2 regions of the Kitasatospora sp. NPDC002543 genome follow, and region 2 is predicted to be linked to the other one. Evidence: riboswitches for the same ligand, from Rfam matches in the RefSeq annotation. Region 2 holds a riboswitch; the other holds the start of a gene.

Region 1 (4,202 bases), on a different contig from region 2:
CAACGCCATGGGCTCCAAGGGCATCGGGGAGATCGGCATCGTCGGGACGGCCGCCGCGGTGTCGAACGCCGTGTGGCACGCGTGCGGGGTGCGGGTGCGTGACCTGCCGATCACGCTGGACAAGGTCCTGGACGCCTTGGAGGAGCGGGCCGGGCGGTGACACCGCAGGACCGCGGAGCTCTCCGGGGCCCGCGGCGGGCCCGGCCGGCGGCCGACGGACGCCCGTGACCGGCGGTGGGCGGGCGTCGGTGAGTCAGTCGAGGGTCCGGGCGTCCACCGGGCGACGGGCGGCGCCGTGGTCCGCGGCCAGGCCCGCGAGCAGGCGCAGTCCGTCCTCGGTGGGGCTGCCGGGGGCCGCCGACAGCACGAGCAGTTCGATGCCCGGCTCGCCAGGCAGCGCGAAGTTCTCCTGGTGCAGTTCCAGCAGTCCGACCATGGGGTGCCGGTACGCCTTGCGTCCGTGGGTGCGGGCGCGCACCTCCGCGCGGGCCCAGAGGCGGCGGAAGCGCTCGCTGCCCATCGCCAACTCGCCGACGAGCGAGGCCAGGTGAGGGTCGTCGGGGTACTTTCCGGCGGCCAGGCGCAGGTGCCCGACCACGTCCAGGGTGCAGTTCTCCCAGTCCGCTTACAGGCCGTGCTCGGCCTCCTCCAGGATGATGTGCCGGGCGATGTTCAGGCCCGGCATCGGGCGGCCGAAGAGGAGTCCGGCGAGGCCGTTCCCGGCGAGGACGTCCAGGCGGTGGTTCATGATCAGCGCGGGAGCGCCGGCGACCAGGTCGAGGACGCGCAGCAGCTCCGGCCGGACCCGGGTGCCCGGCGTCGTCGCGCGGCGGCGGCGCTGCCGCGCGAGGCGGTGGAGGTGCCCGCGTTCGGTCGCGTCGAGGTCGAGGACGCGGGCGAGCGCGTCGAGGACCTGCTCGGACGGCTGGGTCGCGCGCCGCTCAAGCACCGCAAGAAGGGCGACTACCGGGGCGTCCCGCTGACGGTCCGGACGCGGCTCAGCCTGCTCTCGTACGCGGATATCTACGGCACCATCGACGGCTACTTGCTCCGCCACCCGCTGGACATCGCGAAGCCGTACCCGTCCTACTACCTGCAGAACCAGTGGGACCGGATCAAGCGGGCCGGCGAGACCGACATCCCCGAGGGGATGACGCTCTACGGCCTGAGGCACTTCTTCGCCTCGAACTGCCTCAGCCACAACATCCCGATCACCGACGTCGCCGAGTGGATGAGGCGCAAGAGCATCGATGTGACGTTCAAGATCTACCGCCACTTGATGCCCGGCTCCATCGGCCACGCCGCCCAGGTCCTCGACCTCGGCCTTGCGGCCTGAAACGCGTCGGGCGCCCTGCTCTGGTGTGGAGCAGGGCGCCCGAGGCGTCTCGGTCTGGCTCACCTGACGGACATCCGTTGCTGCTTCACCCAGGTCTGGACCTCTGTGACCTTGAACTGCAGCTTCGCGTTCCGTCCTTGTCCGAACCGGTACGGGACGAGGCCTACTTGAGGGGCTTCGCGATAGACCCACTGAACAGACATGTTCAGGAATTCCGCCGTCTCCTTGACGGTCATGAAACTGCGACGACACGGGCTCCTCCAGAGGAGTGGACGGTCGCACGGCTGCGTGCGGAGCCCAAGATTCCAGCGCGTCCGGTGGTTTGGCCGTACCGGTGCCTCGTGATACATCCGCAGGGCATCCTGGGACGTCGCTTCTTGTGTGGTCGGCAGGACTCCAGTCGCCGAACGGGCTCGTGTTGCCGCATCGGCCACTCCGATGATGAGCGCGTGGTCGTTCTACCGCCGACGGGCGGCCTGGCTGACGGCGGGCAGGTTGAATTTTCGCGCGGTGCGGGTGAAACCTCACCCGGCCTCGTGCACGCAGACCTGCCCCCCTTGGGCCTCTTGCAGACGGCTTGCAAAGGTAGTCGAGCCGGGCCCGGCGGGGTGGGATCCCGATGGCGCAACGCGCGCACAGAGCTCTGGACTTACTAGGACGTCCAACTATATGGTCGATGGTAGGTCCGCGGTGTCAGGGAAGCCGGTGTGAGTCCGGCACGGTCCCGCCACTGTGACCGGGGAGTTCGTCCTCGCAGATGACGGCCACTGGCAGCCAGCCGGGAAGGCCTGAGGGCGTGCGGTGATCCGGGAGTCAGGATACCGGCCGCGGGTGATCCGTGTTTTCCACGAGGATGGAGACGACACGCATGACTCCGGGCTGCTCCCGTTCCGCTGCTCCTGGTTGTCCTGTGCCGACGACTGCCGGGGCCCATCTGCTCTGACGGTTCGTCATGCCACCGCCACCGTGACGCCGCGGGGCCGCACCCCTGTGCGCCCGCCCGTCGGCGGCGGCCTCCATTCCTCCTCTCCCCGACCCAGTTGAGAGTAGGAACCCGATGGTCCGAGAACTCACCCACTTCGTCGCCGGCAAGCCCGTCGCCGGCAAGCCCGTCGCCGGCACCTCCGGTCGCTTTGGCGACGTGTACGACCCCAACACCGGGCGCGTCCAGGCCCGGGTGCCGCTGGCGAGCCGCGCCGAGGTCGAGGCGGTGATCGCCGACGCAGCGCAGGCGCAGCCCGCGTGGGCGGCCTGGAACCCGCAGCGGCGGGCGCGGGTGCTGCTGCGCTTCCTCCAACTCGTCGAGCAGGAGAAGGACGAGTTGGCCCGGCTGCTCTCCGCCGAGCACGGCAAGACCGTGGCCGATGCCCACGGGGACATCCAGCGCGGCCTGGAGGTGGTGGAGTTCGCCGCGGGGATCCCGCACCTGCTGAAGGGCGAGTTCAGCGACAACGCCGGCACCGGTATCGACGTCTACTCGATGCGTCAGCCGCTCGGCGTCGTCGCCGGCATCACGCCGTTCAACTTCCCCGCGATGATCCCGCTGTGGAAGGCCGCGCCCGCGCTGGCCTGCGGCAACGCCTTCGTCCTCAAGCCCTCTGAGCGGTGCCCGTCGGTGCCGCTGCGGCTGGCCGAGCTGTTCCTGGAGGCGGGGCTGCCGCCGGGCGTCCTGAACGTCGTGAACGGCGGCAAGGAGGCCGTGGACACCCTGCTGGAGGACCCGCGGGTGCAGGCCCTCGGCTTCGTCGGCTCCACGCCGATCGCCCAGTACGTGTACGCGACGGCCGCCGCGCACGGGAAGCGGGCGCAGTGCTTCGGCGGCGCGAAGAACCACATGATCGTGATGCCGGACGCCGACCTCGACCAAGCCGCGGACGCGCTGGTCGGCGCCGGCTACGGCTCGGCGGGGGAGCGCTGTATGGCGATCTCGGTGGCCGTCCCGGTGGGGGAGCGGACCGCGGACGCCCTGGTGGCGAAGCTGGTCGAGCTGATCGCCACGCTGAAGGTCGGGCGCTCGGACGACCCGGCGGCGGACTTCGGCCCGCTGGTGGGCCGTGACGCGCTGGAGCGGGTCCGCGGCTACCTGGACCTCGGAGCCGAGGAGGGCGCCGAACTCGTCGTGGACGGGCGTGACTTCCGGTTGGAGGGGCACGAGGACGGCTACTTCCTCGGCGCCTCCCTGTTCGACCGGGTGACGCCGGACATGCGGATCTACCGGGAGGAGATCTTCGGCCCCGTCCTCACGGTCGTGCGCGCCGCCGACTACGAGGAGGCGCTGCGGCTGCCCAGTGAGCACGAGTTCGGCAACGGTGTGGCCATCTACACCCGCGACGGCGACACCGCCCGGGACTTCGCCCGCCGGGTGACCACCGGCATGGTCGGCGTCAACGTGCCCATCCCGGTGCCGATCGCCTACCACACCTTCGGCGGATGGAAGCGCTCCGCGTTCGGCGACCTCAACCAGCACGGGCCGGACGCCATCCGCTTCTACACCCGCACCCGGACCGTCACCTCGCGCTGGCCCTCCGGGGTCAAGGAGGGCGCGATCTTCACCATGCCGACGATGGGATGAGCGCGATGCACGACCTCACCGAGGACCAGCGCGCCATCGCCGAGACGACCCGGGCCTTCGCCGAGGAGTACCTCGCGCCGCACGCCGTGGAGTGGGACCAGTCCAAGCACTTCCCGGTGGACGTGCTGCGCAAGGCCGCCGACCTCGGCCTGGCCGGCGTGTACGTCCAGGAGGGCATGGGCGGCTCCGAACTCTCCCGCCTGGATGGCGTGGTGGCCTTCGAGGCACTCGCCGGTGGCTGCCCGTCCATCGCCGCCTACCTGTCCATCCACAACATGGTCGCCTGGATGATCG
Region 2 (4,202 bases):
GCCGATCGCCATCAGCATCGCCCACGAGATGAACGGCGACTGGTACCCGTGGGGCCGCCAGGCAGCCACCCCCGAGGACTTCGTGGCCGCCTGGCGCCACGTCCACGACATCTTCGACCAGGCCGGCGCCACCAACGTGATCTGGGTCTGGAGCCCCAACATCATCGACCCCGCGCCCAACACCCGCCTGCAGCCGTACTACCCCGGCGACACCTACGTCGACTGGGCCGGCATGACCGGCTACTTCACCCGCACCGGGCCGAAGACCTTCGAGACCCTCTACGGGCCCACCATGGCCGAGATCCGCACCTTCTGCGCCAAGCCCTTCTTCATCAGCGAGACCGCGTCCGAGCAGGGCAAGCGCCAGCAGGCCGACATCGACCAGCTGTTCTCCGGGCTGGAGGCGCACGACGACATCATCGGCTTCGTCTGGTTCAACATCGTCAAACGGGCGGACTGGCGGGTCGAGGCCGTCCCGGACACCCTCGCCGCGTTCAAACAGCGCGTGTCCGACCCCCGTTACGGCTTCGACATCCGGAACCCCCGATGAGCACTGAGTCCGAGTTCCCCCCCGTCCCGACCAGCCGCTCCGCCCACGGCCCGACGGCCGGTCCGGAACCGGACCCCGCCGAGCACCGCGCGGCCGTGGCGGTGGACAACCCCGACGGCATCGAGCTGGCCCCGTACACCATCCCGCCGGTCCCCACGATCGGCTGGGACCCGGGCAGCAGCCCCCGGCGCCGCTGGATCGCCCGCGGCCTGCTGGGCGCCGTCCTGACCGTCCAGGCCGCGCTCTCGCTGCGGCTGCTGGCCGCCGCGCACCCCGACGAGGCCGCCGCCATGGTCGCCGGCCGCCAGCAGCTGGCCCACCTGCTGCACGGCACCCCGGTCACCACCGACCTGGTCGACCGGGTGCACGGCTCGCCCTGGCTCTACCCGCCGCTGGCCGGCGCCGCCGCCGACGCCAACGGCATCTGGGGCACCCGGCTGCTCAGTCTCGGCTTCGCACTGATCACCACGATGCTGCTGTACGCGCTGACCAGGCGTCTGTTCAACGAGCGGGTCGCCATCTGCGCGATCGCCGTGTACGCCGTCCTCCAGTCCACCGTCGTCGTCGGCTTCTACGCCGCGCCCGAGTCCCTCGCCGTCCTGCTGATCGCCCTCGCGGCCTGGACCACGGTGTTCACCGCCCGCCGCCATCCGGCCCTGGCCCTGCTCGCCGCCCCACCCGCGGCACTGGCCTGCGCCGTGGCCTACTCCGCGGCCTTCGCCGTCCCCGCGCTGGTCGCCCTCGCGTTCGCCGCCGCCCGGCCGCACCACCGGCCCGGCCCGGCCGCCGTGCGCGCGCTGCTGTCGGCCGCCGCCACCCTCGTCCTGCTGCTCCCGTACGGCACCCTCGGCGCGGTCGCGGGGTGGTCGCCCTCGCGCGGCAACGCGCCCGGCCCGGCCGGCCCGATCCTGCTCGGCACGCTCCAGTGGGCCGGCCTGTTCACCGTCCTCGCCGTCGCCGGCACCGTCGCCTACGCGCGCCGCGAGCAGATGAACGAGCACGACGCGCCGGAGAAGGACGCCGTCCCCACCACCCGGGGGCAGCGCGCCCTGCTCGGGGCCGTCCTGACCGTCACCGCCCTGCTGATCCCCGCCGCCCACCTGTGGACCGGCACCTCCGGCGCGCTGTTCCGCCACCTCGGCTACGGCATGCTGCTCGCCGCCCCGCTCGCCGGGGTCGGCCTGACCCGGCTGGTCGGCGCCCACTTCCGCCACCCCCAGCTGGGCATCCTGGTCTGGGTCGCGCTGCTCGCGCTCGGCATGGAGCAGTCCGCCCTGCGCTACCAGAACGGGCCCGACTCCGGCCGCCTGCTGGCCGTTCTGAGGGCCCACACCGAGCCCCAGGGGCGCTATCTCACCGAGGTCGACGGCCTGGCCGAGTACTACCTCGGCAGCGTCTCCGAACCCGCGCAGTGGATCTCGACGCGGGCCGGCACGGAGTACCGCGACGGCGGCGGGGTGCAGCACCACGGGGACGACGGCAGTGTGGCCGCGATCCGGGACGGCTGGTTCACCATGGTCGTCCTGGACAGCACCGCGCCGAGGGGCACCGACCGGGCCCTGCGCGAGGCCCTGGCCGCCGCCGGACACTACCGGCTGGTCGCCCAGTTCACCTCGCCGACCGGTGATTCGAGCACGTACAAGGTCTATCTCAAGCACTGACCGGCTGTCCGGCCCACGCACACCCGCGACACGACAGGCACAACATATGGTGCCGCCGCAGTCTGGCGGCACTACATGTATGCTCGCTTCTGCTGTCGATGCAGGGGAACCCGGTGCGAATCCGGGACTGCCCCGCAGCGGTGAGCGGGCGGCTCCAGCAGCCGCACCCCGCGAGTCCGAGTACCTGCCGACGGCGTGCGCCACGGCCCTCCCGCAGAGGCCGCGCCGGCACGAGCAGTACCCCTCCGGGCCTCGCGGGCGGGCCGGGGAGTCACCTCGCGCGACGCTTTTTGCGTTCGCGCCGTGCTCCCCTGCCCAGATCGGCCCGGTGGCCCCCGAGCACCGCCGCCGATCGCCGCCAGGAGAGAGCGCCTTGACCACCGCTGCCTCAGCCACCCTGCCCGCCCAGGGCTCCGGTACCGCCTTCACCGACCCGACGGTCTCCGACCCCGGGGGCGCGCTGCTGCGGCTGCTCACCGACCGCAGCACCGACCTCACCGAGGTCGACCCCGGCCATGTCGCCGCCGCCGCACTGCGCGGCCGCCACGCCGGCTCGGACTTCGCCGAGCTGCGCGGGCTGGCCGTGGACGCCGCCGCGTCGATGATCGCCGAGGACCCCCAGTACTCGAAGCTGGCCGCCCGCCTGCTCGCGCTGGAGATCGTCGACGAGGCGAACAGCCAGGGCTCGGTGTCCTTCTCCGCCTCGATCGCCGTCGGCCACGCCGAGGGCCTGATCGGCGACACCACCGCCGCGTTCGTCGCCAAGCACGCCGCCGCCCTGGACGCGCTGATCGACCCCTCGGGCGACGACCGCTTCGAGTACTTCGGCCTGCGCACCGTGCAGTCCCGCTACCTGCTGCGCCACCCGATCACCCGCAAGGTGATCGAGACCCCGCAGCACTTCCTGCTCCGCGTCGCCTGCGGCCTGGCGGTCGGCGACAGCGAGCAGTCGGTGCGCGAGGTGGCCGAGCTGTACGGCCTGATGAGCCGCCTGGAGTACCTGACCTCCTCGCCGACGCTCTTCAACTCCGGCACCCGCCACCCGCAGATGTCGAGCTGCTACCTGCTCGACTCGCCGCTGGACAACCTGGACTCGATCTACAACCGCTACGCGCAGATCGCCCGCCTGTCCAAGCACGCCGGCGGCATCGGCCTGTCCTACTCGCGCATCCGCTCGCGCGGCAGCCTGATCCGCGGCACCAACGGCAAGTCCAACGGCATCGTGCCGTTCCTGCGCACCCTCGACTCCTCGGTCGCCGCCGTCAACCAGGGCGGCCGCCGCAAGGGCGCGGCCTGCGTCTACCTGGAGACCTGGCACGCCGACATCGAGGAGTTCCTGGAGCTCCGCGACAACACCGGCGAAGAGGCGCGCCGCACCCACAACCTCAACCTGGCCCACTGGATCCCGGACGAGTTCATGCGCCGGGTCAACGCCAACCAGGACTGGTCGCTGTTCTCCCCGGCCGACGTGCCCGAGCTGGTCGACCTGTGGGGCGCCGACTTCGACGAGGCCTACCGCAAGGCCGAGCTGGCCGGCAAGGCCGTCCGCACCATCCCGGCGCAGACCCTGTACGCCCGCATGATGCGCACCCTGGCGCAGACCGGCAACGGCTGGATGACCTTCAAGGACGCCTCCAACCGCGCCGCCAACCAGACCGCCCTGCCGGGCCGCACCGTGCACTCCTCCAACCTGTGCACGGAGATCCTGGAGGTCACGGACGACTCCGAGACCGCCGTCTGCAACCTGGGCTCGGTCAACCTGGGCGCCCACGTCGCCCCGGGCGCCACGGCCGCCGACCTCATCGGCGCCATGGACTGGGAGCGGCTGGACGCCACCGTGCGCACCGCCGTCACCTTCCTCGACCGCGTGGTGGACATCAACTTCTACCCGACCACCGAGGCGGGCACCTCCAACTCCCGCTGGCGGCCGGTCGGCCTCGGCGTGATGGGCCTCCAGGACGTCTTCTTCCAGCTGCGGATCGACTTCGACT

The links. A riboswitch is a leader RNA that binds a small molecule or an ion and turns the genes downstream of it on or off. The one in region 2 is predicted to bind cobalamin.
Region 1: it holds a riboswitch for cobalamin, as region 2 does, so the genes downstream of both, ACWD4P_RS09510 (CoA-acylating methylmalonate-semialdehyde dehydrogenase) here and ACWD4P_RS01930 (ribonucleoside-diphosphate reductase subunit alpha) in region 2, are expected to answer to the same signal.

What each region holds. Positions count from the first base shown of each region.
Region 1 is NZ_JBSFWR010000015.1:33,438-37,639, reverse strand. Features, by position in the region: gene ACWD4P_RS09530 (xanthine dehydrogenase family protein molybdopterin-binding subunit) at 1-160, shown strand, start outside; partial or broken gene ACWD4P_RS09525 (MmyB family transcriptional regulator) at 254-937, opposite strand; gene ACWD4P_RS09520 (hypothetical protein) at 860-1,336, shown strand; gene ACWD4P_RS09515 (helix-turn-helix domain-containing protein) at 1,396-1,572, opposite strand; cobalamin riboswitch at 1,997-2,180, shown strand; gene ACWD4P_RS09510 (CoA-acylating methylmalonate-semialdehyde dehydrogenase) at 2,394-3,908, shown strand; gene ACWD4P_RS09505 (acyl-CoA dehydrogenase family protein) at 3,905-4,202, shown strand, end outside.
Region 2 is NZ_JBSFWR010000002.1:182,095-186,296, reverse strand. Features, by position in the region: gene ACWD4P_RS01940 (glycoside hydrolase family 26 protein) at 1-550, shown strand, start outside; gene ACWD4P_RS01935 (glycosyltransferase family 39 protein) at 547-2,211, shown strand; cobalamin riboswitch at 2,261-2,417, shown strand; gene ACWD4P_RS01930 (ribonucleoside-diphosphate reductase subunit alpha) at 2,609-4,202, shown strand, end outside.